DNA from 2 places in the Streptomyces thermospinosisporus genome. Region 1 is predicted to be linked to the other one. Evidence: riboswitches for the same ligand, from Rfam matches in the RefSeq annotation. Region 1 holds a riboswitch; the other holds the start of a gene.

Evidence for each region. Region 1 has a riboswitch for glycine ahead of gcvT (glycine cleavage system aminomethyltransferase GcvT). Riboswitches for the same ligand answer to the same signal wherever they lie in the genome.
Region 2: it holds a riboswitch for glycine, as region 1 does, so the genes downstream of both, gcvP (aminomethyl-transferring glycine dehydrogenase) here and gcvT (glycine cleavage system aminomethyltransferase GcvT) in region 1, are expected to answer to the same signal.

What each region holds. Positions count from the first base shown of each region.
Region 1 covers NZ_BAAAIZ010000025.1:19,602-26,860, reverse strand. Annotated here, with positions in the region: gene glyA (serine hydroxymethyltransferase) at 1-662, opposite strand, end outside; gene gcvH (glycine cleavage system protein GcvH) at 676-1,053, opposite strand; gene gcvT (glycine cleavage system aminomethyltransferase GcvT) at 1,175-2,293, opposite strand; glycine riboswitch at 2,329-2,452, opposite strand; glycine riboswitch at 2,453-2,551, opposite strand; gene ABD207_RS10445 (AAA family ATPase) at 2,771-3,439, shown strand; gene ABD207_RS10440 (enhanced serine sensitivity protein SseB) at 3,526-4,320, shown strand; gene ABD207_RS10435 (enhanced serine sensitivity protein SseB C-terminal domain-containing protein) at 4,473-5,291, shown strand; gene ABD207_RS10430 (ABC transporter permease) at 5,612-6,610, shown strand; gene ABD207_RS10425 (ABC transporter substrate-binding protein) at 6,637-7,259, shown strand, end outside.
Region 2 covers NZ_BAAAIZ010000090.1:7,871-15,129, forward strand. Annotated here, with positions in the region: gene ABD207_RS25345 (bifunctional nuclease family protein) at 1-206, shown strand, start outside; gene ABD207_RS25350 (MerR family transcriptional regulator) at 370-1,053, shown strand; partial or broken gene ABD207_RS25355 (DNA polymerase IV) at 1,089-2,424, shown strand; gene ABD207_RS25360 (PRC-barrel domain-containing protein) at 3,119-3,493, opposite strand; glycine riboswitch at 3,621-3,716, shown strand; gene gcvP (aminomethyl-transferring glycine dehydrogenase) at 3,890-6,775, shown strand; gene ABD207_RS25370 (TOBE domain-containing protein) at 6,906-7,259, opposite strand, start outside.

The DNA of each region.
Region 1 (7,259 bases):
TGGGCGTGCGGCACCGGGTTCGGGTGCAGGCCCGCCGCGACCAGACCGGCGAAGTGCGCCATGTCGACCATGAGGTAGGCGCCGACCTCGTCCGCGATCCGGCGGAACGCGGCGAAGTCCAGCCGGCGCGGGTAGGCCGACCAGCCGGCCACGATCAGCTTCGGCTTGCTCTCCTTGGCCAGCCGCTCGACCTCGGCCATGTCGACCTGGCCGTCGTCGCCGACGTGGTAGGCGACCACGTTGTAGAGCTTGCCGGAGAAGTTGATCTTCATACCGTGGGTCAGGTGCCCGCCGTGCGCGAGGTTCAGACCCATGATCGTGTCGCCCGGCTTGAGCAGCGCGAACATCGCGGCGGCGTTGGCCTGTGCACCGGAGTGCGGCTGGACGTTGGCGTGCTCGGCGCCGAAGAGCTCCTTCACCCGGTCGATGGCGATCTGCTCGACCACGTCGACGTGCTCACAGCCGCCGTAGTAGCGGCGGCCGGGGTAGCCCTCGGCGTACTTGTTGGTCAGGACCGAGCCCTGGGCCTCCATGACCGCGACCGGCGCGAAGTTCTCCGAGGCGATCATCTCGAGGGTGGACTGCTGGCGGTGCAGCTCGGCGTCGACCGCGGCGGCCACGGCCGGGTCGAGCTCATGCAGGGGCGTGTTCAGAACGGACATGGCGTACGGCTCCTCAGCCGGCGATGTGGGCGTCGTACTCGGCGGCGGAGAGCAGGTCGGACGGCTCCTCGGAGACGCGCACCTTGAACAGCCAGCCGCCCTCGAAGGGGGCCGAGTTCACCAGCGAGGGGTCGTTCACCACGTCCTCGTTGATCTCGGTGACCTCACCGGAGACGGGGGAGTACAGGTCGCTGACCGACTTGGTCGACTCCAGTTCGCCGCAGGTCTCGCCCGCGGTCACGGTGGCCCCGACCTCGGGGAGCTGGACGAACACGACGTCGCCGAGCGCGTTCGCCGCGTGCTCGGTGATGCCGACCGTCGCGACGCCGTCCTCGGCGGCCGACAGCCACTCGTGCTCCTTGCTGTAACGCAGCTGCTGGGGGTTGCTCATGGCCTGAATTCTCCTGTACGGGGGTGATGGCTGATGACTCAGGGACCTGGGTGAGGCATGCGTGAGCAGGCCGGACGTGCCCCGATGCGCGGCACGCGCGGTGGTCCGGCTTAAGACGGTGTCACTTCTGGCGTTTGTAGAACGGCAGCGCAACGACGTCGTACGGCTCGTGGGTGCCGCGGATGTCCACGCCGACGCCCTCGGTGCCGGGCTCGGCGTGCGCGGTGTCGACGTACGCCATGGCGATCGGCTTGCCCAGGGTCGGCGACGGGGCTCCGGAGGTGACCTCGCCGATCACCTCGCCGCCGGCCACCACCGCGTACCCGGCGCGGGGCACCCGGCGGCCCCGGGCGACCAGCCCGACCAGGACCCGCGGCGGGTTCTGCGCGGCCCGCTCGGCGGCCTCGGCGAGCGCGGCGCGGCCCACGAAGTCGCCCTCCTTGTCGAACTTCACCACCCGGCCGAGACCGGCGTCGAAGGGGGTGAGGGAGGTGGTCAGCTCGTGCCCGTACAGCGGCATGCCGGCCTCCAGGCGCAGGGTGTCCCGGCAGGACAGCCCGCAGGGCACCAGCCCGGCGCCCTCGCCGGCCTTGGTCAGCGCCTGCCACAGCTCGACCGCGTGCTCCGGCTTCACGAACAGCTCGAAGCCGTCCTCGCCGGTGTAGCCGGTGCGGGCGATCAGCGCCGGCACCCCGGCGACCGTGCCCGGCAGGCCGGCGTAGTACTTCAGGTTCTCCAGGTCGGCGTCGGTGAGGCTCGCCAGGATGGCCGGGGACTCGGGGCCCTGCACCGCCAGCAGCGCGTAGGCGTCGCGGTCGTCGCGCACCTCGGCGTCGAAACCGGCCGCGCGCTCGGTCAGCGCGTCCAGCACCACCTGGGCGTTGGAGGCGTTGGCGACCACCATGTACTCGGTCTCGCCGAGCCGGTAGACGATCAGGTCGTCCAGGATGCCGCCGTCCTCGCGGCAGATCATGGTGTAGCGGGCGCGGCCCGGCTTGATGCCGCTGATGTTGCCCACCAGGGCGTAGTCAAGGAGGGCGGCCGCCTGCGGGCCGGTGACGGTGATCTCACCCATGTGCGACAGGTCGAACAGGCCGGCCCTGGTCCGCACGGCGTTGTGCTCGTCGCGTTCGGAGCCGTAGCGCAGGGGCATGTCCCAGCCGGCGAAGTCGGTCATCGTCGCGCCGAGGGCACGATGCACGGCATCGAGCGCGGTGCGGCGGAGTTCGGTACTGCTCATCGGTCGGTCTCCCAAGCATGACAGGCGAGGACATTTCCTCCCCATCTGTCATCGGAACCTGAGAGGTTCGCCATGACCACCGCTGTCGCGGCGATCAGGACTTGCACCTTGGGTGGGGCCACCGGAGCACTGCGGCAGCGGCCCGCTTTTCAGATGTGCCTCGCCCGCGCGGTAACGGGGCCTGAGAGATTCAAGGGAGGGACTTGCTCCTTCGGCGCCCCGGCGGCAAGGTGCCGGGGACTCTCCCGCGCGGATTCAAACGGCCGGTATGCAGTTGGCGCGCACATCATTGCACGCATCCCGGGCGTTCGGCAGGGGGACCCTTCTCAGCAGACGCACAGCGCGCACGACGATCACAGCAGGCTGTGACAGGCCTGTTCCGGAACGCGGACCAAAACGCACCACCAGGGCATTACCGTCTCTTTACACTCGGCGGGGAGGGGTCCACAGGACCGGCCCCAGGGGAGGACGAATACGGTGAACAGGATCACGGCGTACGCCACGACCCCGGGTGTCGGGCTGCCCGGCAGTCCCGTCGCACCCACCCGGGAGACGTGCGCGCCGCTGCCCGCGCCCGTCGTCCGCGATCTGCGCGACCGGGCGGGCCGCAGCCCGCGCGCGCTTCTTTTCGGCCCGCGCGACCTGGTCGCGGTCACCGGCCTGCCGGGCAGCGGCAAGTCCACCCTGATGCAGCGCACGGTGCGCGGCAGGCGCATCGACTCCCAGGACATGCGCGACCGCTGGGCGAGCCGGGTGCCCCGCTTCCTCCCCTACGCCTGCTACCGGCCCCTGGTGCGCCTCGCCCACTACGCCGGCCTGCGCCGCGCCCTGCGCACCGGCGAGCCCCTGGTCGTCCACGACTGCGGCACCCAGACCTGGGTGCGCCGCTGGCTCGCCCGCGAGGCCCGCCGCCGCGGCGGCGCCCTGCACCTGATCCTGCTCGACGTCCCGCCCGACGCGGCCCTCGAGGGCCAGCGCCGCCGCGGCCGCGCCGTCTCCCGCTACGCCTTCCGCCGCCACCGCACCGCCACCCACCGCCTCCTCCAAGCAGCCCACCAGGCCCACCTCCCCCCGGGCTGCGCCTCGGCCGTCCTCCTCGACCGCCCCGCCGCCGACGCCCTCCAGCGCATCGGCTTCACGGGCTGACCGGGGGTCACGGCCGTGGAGAACGGAGGGCTGGGGGCGCGTTAGCCTTCTGGGCTACGGCAGTGTTTCAGGCAGGCGGTAGGCAGATGGACATTCCGGCGGGCTTCTCCGCGGACTTCCCGGCGCAGGCGCATCCCCATCCGCATGGCGGGTGGCCCGGCAACGAGCTGGAGGAGGTGCTCTCCGCGTCGCTCGGTGTGCCCTCGGCCGGCGGGCGGATCGTCGAGGTGCTGGGACGCAGCTTCATCTGGGTGCCGCTGCCCAACGGCGGCGGCCCGCACAGCGGCCCGCTCGACCTGCCCGCCATGGAGCTGGACGGCCAGGCCTACGTCCCCGTCTTCAGCTCCGAGGAGCAGTTCCACCAGGTCGCCGGCTCGCACATGGCGTACACCATCGCGCCCGCCGTGGAGTTCGCGCGCGGTCTGCCGCCGCAGGCGGGCATCGCCATCAATCCGGGCGGGGTCGTCGGCATCCCGCTGCCGCCGCCCGCGGTGGCCGAGCTGTGCCGCGCCGGGCGCACCCCGCTGGACGGCCCGGCCTCCGGTGCCCGCGTCCGCCTGTTCGAACCGGACTGGCAGGACGACCCCGTCGGCTTCCTGTCGGCGGCGTCCGCGGAGTTCGACACCATCGGCGTCGTCACCACCGCCCGCCGCTGCCTCGCGGCGATCGAGACCGCCGATCCGGTGATGTTCGTGGGCGTGGAGCTCTCCCAGTGGGAGGGCGACCTGCGCGCCCGGCCGCTGGAGGCCCTCGGCCGTGCCCTGGCCAAGGCGCCGACCCCGTGGCCGGTCAACCTGGTCCTGCTGGACGTGACGCAGGACCCGGTGGGCACCTGGATGCGGGAGCGGGTGCGTCCCTTCTACCAGCGGCCGGCCGGCTGACCCGCGGGGCCGGCCGGCTGACCCGCGGGGTGCGGGGGGCCCGTGCGGCCGGCCGCGGCGCCCCGTGCCCGCAGCCGCACGGCGGACCCCGGGCTCCGGGGCGACCCTTAAGCTAGGTCCACTCACGGCGTTGACACAGAGGGGCGGTAACAGTGAGCGCGAGCGGCACCGCCGCGACCGGCCAGGTCGAGCACATGCTGCGCCAGGTGACGCCGGGGCGCTACGACGCCTACGAAGCCCTGCTGCGCGCCCTCGCCACCCCCTCCACCGGCCAGGTCTGGATGCTGCTGTGGCACGGCCAGGCCGGCTCCCCGGACGCCCAGTACGCCCACATGGAGGTCGACGGCCACGGCTACGCCCCGTGCGTCACCTCCGCGCAGGAACTCTCCGCGAGCGGCTGGAACCGCTCCTACGAGGTGGTCGACGGCCTCGACGTGGCCCGTGCCCTCTACCCCGACCACTACGGCCTCTGGCTCAACCCGCACGCCCCCGGCGGCGGCGTCGGCATCCCCTGGCTCGACCTGCGCCGCATCGCCACCGGCCTCGACCGCCAGCCCGCCGGGCCGCTGCGCCTGTCCGAACCGGCCGTCGAGATCCCGCAGTTCTACGCCCTGCTCACGCAGAACGCCCACCGCACCCCGGCGGTGCGTTCCCTGCGCCGCGCCTGGGTCCAGCCCGCGCTCGGCGCTCCGTACCTGGCCATCGGCCTGGATGTGTACGACACCTCCCCGCAGGCGGTGGACTCGGTGCGCACGATGATGCAGCAGTCCCTCGCCGCCATCCCGGACGGCCTCCCGGTGTCCACGGTCGCGATGAGCGACGAGCACGACCCGGTCGCCATGTGGCTGCGCCACAACGCCCGCCCCTTCTACGACCGCGAGGCCCACGCCCCGGCCCCCTCGGCCGCCCCCGCGCCCGCCGCCGGCTACGGCTGTCCGCCGGTCCAGCCCCCGGCCCCCGGCGCCTACTGAGCCGCACCCGGCCGCCCCGCCCCACCGCCGTCACCGGGCGCGGTTCACGCGCGTAGACGGCGGCAAAACGCTCCCGTGTGCCGTGATTTGCCCGATTCGCCTATGTCCGGCCCGCGTTAGCCGCTGTCCGGATAACGGAATTCCCAGGACAGCATCACGTTTACGCATCCATTCACGACCAGGTCTGGCAACTGATCGCCGATGCGTTGAAGACTCCCGGAGACACGGGCCGGTCGGTCCTGTGTACGAGACAAGCGACCGCTACAGCGGCAGCAAGGGGGGGTCGGCGGATCGCCGGCCCGAGAGGGGTCAATCGCACCGTGACCGCACCGATCGAGACCACGGGGGCGGAAGCCGGAGCACAGCCCGAGGCCGTGCTCGCCGGGGTCAAGAAGAGCCAGATCGAGGGGCGTTCGCTCACCCAGATCGCCTGGATGCGCTTCAAGCGCGACAAGGTGGCGATGGCCGGTGGTGTGGTGGTCGTCCTGCTCGTCCTGATGGCGGTGCTCTCCAAGCCCATCCAGTGGGTCTTCGGCCTGGATCCCGACAAGTTCAACCAGGACCTCATCGACCCCGCCCTGCTGGCCCCCAAGGGCGGCTGGGGCGGCATGAGCTGGGAGCACCCGCTCGGTGTCGACCCGCAGTACGGCCGGGACATGCTGGCCCGCATCATCGACGGCTCCTGGGTCTCCCTCCTGGTGGCCGGCGGTGCCACGCTGCTCTCCGTGCTGATCGGCACCGTGATGGGGCTGCTCGCCGGGTACTACGGCGGCTGGGTCGACTCCATCATCAGCCGGATGATGGACACCTTCCTGGCGTTCCCGCTGCTGCTGTTCGCCATCTCCATCTCGGCCTCGGTGCAGGACGGCTTCTTCGGACTGGACGGCCTGCCGCTGCGCATCTGCGTGCTGATCTTCGTGATCGGCTTCTTCAGCTGGCCGTACATCGGCCGTATCGTGCGCGCGCAGACGATGAGTCTGAGGGAGCGTGAATTCATCGAGGCGGCGCGCAGCATGGGCGCCCGCGGCCCCTACGTCGTGTTCCGGGAGCTGCTGCCCAACCTCGTCGCACCGATCATCGTCTACTCGACGCTGATCATCCCGACGAACATCCTCTTCGAGGCATCGCTGAGCTTCCTCGGCGTCGGTATCGCTCCGCCGCAGGCCTCCTGGGGCGGCATGCTCAGCAATGCCGTGGATCTGTACACGGCGGATCCGCAGTACATGTTCGTGCCCGGACTGGCGATCTTCATCACGGTCCTGGCCTTCAACCTGCTGGGTGACGGGCTGCGTGACGCCCTCGACCCTCGCAGCAAGTGATCCATCGATTGAGGGGGCTTCCTCAGGTGAAGACGAGAAGGGTGACCGTCGGCGTGGCGTCGGTCCTGGCGTTGTCGCTGGGCGCTGCCGCATGCGGCGGTGGTGGCAAGGACGACGACGGCAACGGAGGCAACGCCAAGAAGGACGCGGCGCTTACCTCCATCGTCAACGCGTCGGACAAGAAGGGGGGAACCGTCACCTACCAGCACTCGGACGTGCCGGACTCCCTCGACCCGGGCAACACGTACTACGGCTGGGTGCAGAACTTCTCCCGCCTCTACGGCCGTACGCTGACGACGTTCAAACCGGCCGCGGGCAAGGAGGGGCTCGAGGTCGTCCCCGACCTCGCCGAGTCCCTCGGCAAGCCGAGCGCGGACGCCAAGACCTGGACGTACAAGCTGCGCAAGGGCGTGAAGTTCGAGGACGGCACCCCGGTGACGTCCAAGGACGTCAAGTACGCCATCGAGCGCTCCAACTTCGCGCCGGAGGCGCTGTCCAACGGCCCGACCTACTTCAAGGCGTTCCTCAAGGGCGGCGACAAGTACAAGGGCCCGTACAAGGACAAGTCGCCCGAGGGTATCAAGTCCATCGAGACGCCGGACGACCAGACGATCGTCTTCCACCTCAACCAGCCGTTCGCCGACTTCGA
Region 2 (7,259 bases), on a different contig from region 1:
TCTTCGCGAGCGGGGTGGAGGTGAGCGCCCGCCCGTCCGACGCCATAGCGCTGGCGCTGCGCACCGGGACGCCGATCTACGGCAGTGACACGGTGCTCGACGACGCCGGCATCGCCATCCCAGACGAACAGGAGGACGAGGTCGAGAAGTTCCGCGAGTTCCTCGACCAGATCTCGCCGGAGGACTTCGGGACCAGCAACCAGTGACCGACCGCCCCGCCAGAGGCCATTCGGCTAGCCTTTCCCGGCGGACGGGCACGGGAAACCACTCTTAGGGTGATTATCACTCGGCGTGCCGAGTGTGGCGATCGTTGACGCACCCTTGGTGACTGCCTACCGTCGAGGAGGCAGGTCAAGGACGGAGGTCGGCGTGAGAAGCAGCGGCGACGGTACGGCGGGAGGTGCCCCCGGGCGCAGCCTCGGGGCGGGCGGGCCGTACCCTCCTCCCGGCTCCCGGCTTCGGTCGAACATGGGCTACCCGGCCCAGAACGGTACCGCCGCCCGCGCTCCGCAGCGGCCGACACCGGTGCCGGACAGCGGAGGGGCTGCGTCCATGGCGTCCGAGCAGATCGGCTATCGAGGGCCCACGGCCTGTGCCGCGGCCGGCATCACCTACCGGCAGCTCGACTACTGGGCCCGCACGGGCCTGGTCGAACCGAGCGTGCGGCCCGCCTACGGTTCGGGGACCCAGCGGCTCTACAGCTTCCGGGACGTCGTCGTCCTGAAGATCGTCAAGCGGTTCCTCGACACCGGGGTCTCGCTGCAGAACATCCGCACCGCCGTGCAGCATCTGCGTGAGCGCGGCTTCCGTGACCTGGAGCGGATGACGCTGATGAGCGACGGCGCCACGGTCTACGAGTGCACCTCGCCGGACGAGGTGCACGCCCTGCTTCAGGGCGGCCAGGGCATCTTCGGGATCGCCGTGGGCGTGGTGTGGCGGGACGTCGAGAACGCCCTGTCCCAGCTGCACGGGGAACGCATCGACACCGGCGAGACGCTGATCGGGCACAACCCGGCCGACGAGCTGGCCCGCCGCCGCAACCGGGCGGTCTGAAGCGCTTGTCAGTGGCGTAGGGCAGCATCGGAGATGTGAGGTCCGCGCCTACGATTCTGCATCTCGACATGGATGCCTTCTTCGCGTCGGTGGAGCAGGCGTCCAAGCCGAGCCTGCGCGGGAAGGCCGTGATCGTGGGCGGGCTGGGACCGCGCGGGGTGGTTGCCACCTGCTCCTACGAGGCGCGGGTCTTCGGGGTGCATTCCGCGATGCCCATGGCACAGGCGCGGCGGCTCGCCCCGCACGCCGCGTATCTGGTGCCGCGGTTCGCGTTCTACCGGTCGATCAGCGAGGAGGTCATGGAGCTGCTGCGGGCCCTGTCGCCGCTGGTGGAGCCGCTGAGCCTGGACGAGGCGTTCGTGGACCTGGAGGCCGGCGGGACCGCCTGGGACGAGCGTTCGGCGCGGCTGGCCGGCGCCAAGCTGCGCGCGGACATCCGGGAGGTCACCGGGCTGACCGGCTCGGTGGGGCTCGCGGCCTCCAAGATGCTGGCGAAGATCGCCTCCGAGCACGCCAAGCCGGACGGGCTGGCCGTGATCGAGCCGGGCACCGAGCGGGAGCTGCTGGCGCCGTTGTCCGTGCGCACGCTGCCGGGGGTCGGACCGGCCACCGGTGACCATCTGCGCAGGGCCGGCATCCACACGGTCGGCGAGCTGGCCGAGGCCGGCGAGGACGAGCTGGTGCGGCTGCTCGGCAAGGCGCACGGGCAGGCGCTCTACGCGATGGCGCTGGCGCGGGACGATCGGCCGGTGGTGGCCGAGCGGGAGACCAAGTCGGTGTCCGTCGAGGACACCTACGACGTGGACATCCACGACCGGGTGCGGGTGGCGATGGAGGTGCGCCGGCTCGCCGACCGGTGCGTGCGCCGGCTGCGCGCGGCCGGACTGTCCGGGCGGACCATCGTGCTGAAGGTGCGCCGGTACGACTTCTCCACGCTGACCCGGTCCGAGACCCTGCGCGGCCCCACGGACGACCCGGCCGTGGTGCGGGAGGCGGCGGCGCGGCTGCTGGACTCCGTGGAGACCACGGGCGGGGTGCGGCTGCTCGGCGTAGGGGTGAGCGGACTGGCCGACTTCACCCAGGAGGACCTCTTCGCCCAGGCGGCGGGGGAGCGCGAGGAGGACTCGTCCCCGGGCGCCGGGGAACCGGTGACCGAGCCGACCCAGGAGGCACCGGCGCCGGCCGAGCGCCGCTGGCCCGCAGGCCACGACGTGCGGCACGCCGAGTACGGGCACGGCTGGGTGCAGGGCAGCGGCCTCGGCCGGGTGACCGTGCGCTTCGAAACCCCGGACTCGCCCCCGGGACGGGTCCGGACCTTCCGGGTCGACGACCCGGCGCTCGAGCCGGCGGACCCGCTGCCGCTGGTGACCCGAAGACCGTCCCCGGCCTCCTCGGCGGCGGGTACGCGACGCCCAAAGGGTGCGGAAGCGGGGCCTGCCGCAAGCGGCGACGCGGCGCACAGGGAGCCGGGCACGGATGACGGGGCGGCATCCGCGGGCCCGGGGGCGGACGGTGTTGCGGCGTCCGGGGGCACGAGGACGCACGGCGGTACGGCACCTGCGGGCACAGAGACGGGCCGTGGTGTGGCGTCCGCGGGCGCGGGCCGTCATGCGGCGTCCGCGGGTCCGAGGTCGGACGGTGGTGTGGCGCCTGCGGTCACGACGGACCGTGGCGCGGCACCTGCGGGCACGGGGATGGACGGCGGCGCGGCACCTGCGGGCACGGGGATGGACGGCGGCGCGGCACCTGCGGGCACGGGGATGGACGGCGGCGCGGCACCTGCGGGCACGGGGATGGACGGCGGCGCGGCGCCTGCGGGCACGGGGATGGAGGGCGGCGCGGCCACGGGCGCAAGGCCCGAAGGCCGTGCGGAGCACGCCTGCGCGAGGACCGACGGCGGGACGGCGCACGCGGGCGCGAAAGCGGACGGGGACGCGGCACCCGCGGTCACGGGACGTGGTGCAGGGGCGGCACCCGCCGGCACGGGGACGGACGGTGGGGCGGGGCCCGCAGGGACGACGGCGGAGTTATCCGCGGAGGCCGTCGGTCCCGTACGCCGCGGGGGTCAGGTCTGCTTGTCCTTGCCGGCCAGTTTGCCGAAGTCGCGGTCCCGGAGCGGGGGCGGGGCGGCCACGTCCAGGCCGTAGTGGTGGTAGAGCTGGAGCTCCTGCTCCGGGGAGAGGTGGCGGCCCACGCCGAAGTCGGGGGCGTCCTTGATCAGGGCGCGGTCGTAGGGCACGTGGAGGGCGCCGTCGATCAGCTCGCTCGGTTCCAGGGGAACGAACGCGTCCCTGCTGAACAGGCCGGTGCGTATCGCCGCCCACTCGGGCACGCCGGTGGCGTCGTCGAGGTACACCTCGTCGACCGTGCCGATGCGGTTTCCGTTGCGGTCGAACGCCTTGCGGCCGATCAGGTTGCGCGGATCGATGTCGGTGTCCACGGGCCCTCCACTGGTCGCAAAACTCATCCGTAAGTACTACAAAACGGCACAAACGATGCGGCGGCCACTCGAAGGTTCCCGGCCAGGGCCCGGCCTTGCTCTCGCTGGTACGCTGGCAGACGGCCGCTGACCCTGTGCGGGAGAGTCCTCCAGGCCCCACTGGAGGCGCCGAAGGAGCAAATCCTCCCCGGAATCTCTCAGGCCCACGTACCGCACGGACGAGGTCACTCTGGAAAGCAGGGCGGGTGTCACGGCTTCCGCTCTCACCGACGGTGAAAGCCGGGTCCCTTACGGCGATCCGGTGAAGCTCTCAGGTCGAGATGACAGAGGGGGAGGCCGTCCGGGCACCCGCGCCGTGGTGCCCCTCGAAGGTCGTCAGACCAGGAGGCCTCCGCAATGACCGCCCACCGCACTCCGCTCTCCGAGCTCGAACAGGGAACGCCCTTCGAGCAGCGCCACATCGGCCCCGACCACGAGGCCCGGGCCAAGATGCTCGCCCAGGTCGGCTACGGGTCGCTCGACGAGCTGACCGCCGCCGCGGTGCCGGATGTGATCAAGAACGCCGACGCGCTGGACCTGCCGGGCGCCCGCACCGAGGCCGAGGTGCTGGCCGAGCTGCGCTCGCTGGCCGACCGCAACCAGGTGCTCGACTCCATGATCGGGCTCGGCTACTACGGGACCTTCACCCCGCCCGTGATCCTGCGGAACGTGATGGAGAACCCCGCCTGGTACACGGCCTACACGCCCTACCAGCCGGAGATCTCGCAGGGCCGGCTCGAGGCGCTGCTGAACTTCCAGACCATGGTCGCCGACCTCACCGGCCTGCCGACCTCCGGGGCCTCCCTGCTCGACGAGGGCACCGCCGCAGCCGAGGCGATGGCGCTGTCCCGGCGCATGGGCAAGAACAAGAAGGGCCTGTTCCTGGTCGACGCGGACGCGCTGCCGCAGACCATCGCCGTGATCCGGACCCGCGCCGAACCGACCGGCGTGGAGGTCGTCGTCGCCGACCTCAGCGAGGGCATCCCCGCCGAGATCGCCGAGCGTGAGATCAACGGCGTCCTCATCCAGTACCCGGGCGCCTCCGGCGCCGTCCGCGACATCAAGCCGGTGATCGACCAGGCGCACGAGCTCGGCGCGCTCGTCACCGTCGCCGCCGACCTGCTGGCGCTCACCCTGCTGAAGTCGCCCGGCGAGCTGGGCGCCGACATCGCCGTCGGCACCACCCAGCGCTTCGGCGTGCCCATGGGCTTCGGCGGGCCGCACGCCGGCTACATGGCCGTCCAGGAGAAGATGGCGCGCAGCCTGCCCGGGCGCCTGGTCGGCGTCTCGGTGGACGCGGACGGACACAAGGCCTACCGGCTGGCGCTGCAGACCCGTGAGCAGCACATCCGCCGCGAGAAGGCCACCAGCAACATCTGCACCGCCCAGGTGCTGCTCGCCGTGATGGCCGGGATGTACGCCGTCTACCACGGGCCGGAGGGCCTGCGGACCATCGCGCGGCGCACCCACCGCTACGCCGCCATCCTCGCCGAGGGCCTGCGCACCGCCGGCGCCGAGATCGTGCACGGCTCCTACTTCGACACCCTGACCGTGCGGGTCCCGGGCCGGGCCGCCGAGATCGTCGCCGCTGCCCGGGACAACGGAGTCAACCTGCGCCAGGTCGACGCCGACCACGTCTCCCTCGCCTGCGACGAGACCACCGGCCGGGCGCAGCTCGCCGCCGTGTGGCGCGCCTTCGGTACCGAGGGCGACGTCGAGGCCCTGGACGCGAGCGTCGGGGACGCGCTGCCGGACGCCCTGCTGCGCACCGACGAGTACCTGACCCACCCGGTCTTCCACCAGCACCGCTCCGAGACCGCGATGCTGCGCTACCTGCGCCGCCTCGCGGACCGCGACTACGCGCTGGACCGCGGCATGATCCCGCTGGGCTCCTGCACCATGAAGCTCAACGCGACCACCGAGATGGAGCCGGTCACCTGGCCCGAGTTCGGCGCGCTGCACCCCTTCGCGCCCGCCGAGCAGGCCGAGGGCTACCTCACCCTCATCCGCGAGCTGGAGGAGCGCCTCGCCGAGGTCACCGGCTACGACAAGGTGTCGCTCCAGCCCAACGCCGGGTCCCAGGGCGAACTGGCCGGTCTGCTCGCCGTCCGCGGCTACCACCGGGCCAACGGCGACGAGCAGCGCAATATCTGCCTCATCCCGTCCTCCGCGCACGGCACCAACGCCGCCAGCGCCGTGATGGCCGGCATGAAGGTAGTCGTCGTCAAGACCGCCGACAACGGCGAGGTCGACGTCGAGGACCTGCGCGCCAAGATCGAGCAGTACCGCGACGAGCTGGCGGTGCTGATGATCACCTACCCCTCGACGCACGGTGTGTTCGAGGAGCACGTCGCCGACATCTGCGCCCGGGTGCACGAGGCCGGCGGGCAGGTCTACGTCGACGGCGCCAACCTCAACGCCCTGGTCGGCCTGGCCAAGCCCGGCCACTTCGGCGGCGACGTCTCGCACCTGAACCTGCACAAGACCTTCTGCATCCCGCACGGCGGCGGCGGTCCCGGCGTCGGCCCGGTCGGCGTGCGGGCGCACCTGGCCCCGTACCTGCCCAACCACCCGCTCCAGCCCGCGGCCGGACCGGAGACCGGGGTCGGGCCGGTCTCCGCGGCGCCGTGGGGCTCGGCGAGCATCCTGCCGATCTCCTGGGCCTACGTCCGGCTCATGGGCGGCGAGGCCCTCAAGCGCGCCACCCAGGTCGCCGTGCTCAGCGCCAACTACATCGCCAAGCGCCTCGAGCCGCACTACCCGGTGCTCTACACCGGCCCCGGCGGGCTGGTCGCGCACGAGTGCATCATCGACCTGCGCCCGCTGACCAAGGCGACCGGCGTGACCGTGGACGATGTGGCCAAGCGGCTGATCGACTACGGCTTCCACGCGCCGACCATGTCGTTCCCGGTGGCCGGGACGCTGATGATCGAGCCGACCGAGTCCGAGGACCTCACCGAGCTCGACCGGTTCTGCGAGGCGATGATCGCCATCCGCGCCGAGATCGAGAAGGTCGGTTCCGGCGAGTGGCCCGCGGACGACAACCCGCTGCGCAACGCCCCGCACACGGCGTCCATGCTGGGCGGCGAGTGGGAGCATCCCTACAGCCGGCAGGAGGCCGTCTTCCCGGGCGAGGTGAGCGCCGCCGACAAGTACTGGCCGCCGGTGCGCCGGATCGACCAGGCCTACGGCGACCGCAACCTGGTCTGCTCCTGCCCGCCGCTGGACGCGTACGAGGACTGACGACCACCGCGTCCGAAGAACCGATCGCCCGGCGCCTGACGCCGCAGTGAAGGGCTCCGCCCCGGCCGCACGGCCGGGGCGGAGCCCTTTCCGTGTCCGGACCGACCCGGCCCGTCAGACGCGGTCGACGTCAGGTGCGGTCGATATGGACGTTTGTCGACTTCACGCGGGCCGTGGCCTCCATGCCGACCTCCAGGCCCAGGTCCTCGACGGCCTCCCGGGTCAGCAGGGAGACCAGCCGGTGCGGGCCGGCCTGGATCTCCACCTGGGCGGCGACGTCACCGAGCCTGATCGCGGTGACGATGCCGGGGAAGGCGTTGCGGGCCGAGGTGTAGGAGGTGCCCTCCTCGGCGGCGGTGGAGCGGGCGAGTTCGACCGAGAACGCGGCCAGGTCGCGCCCGTCGATCAGGCGGCGGCCGTTCTCGTCGCGGTGGGTGGTGAGGCGCCCGGCGTCGGCCCAGCGGCGGGCCGTGTCCGGGCTGAC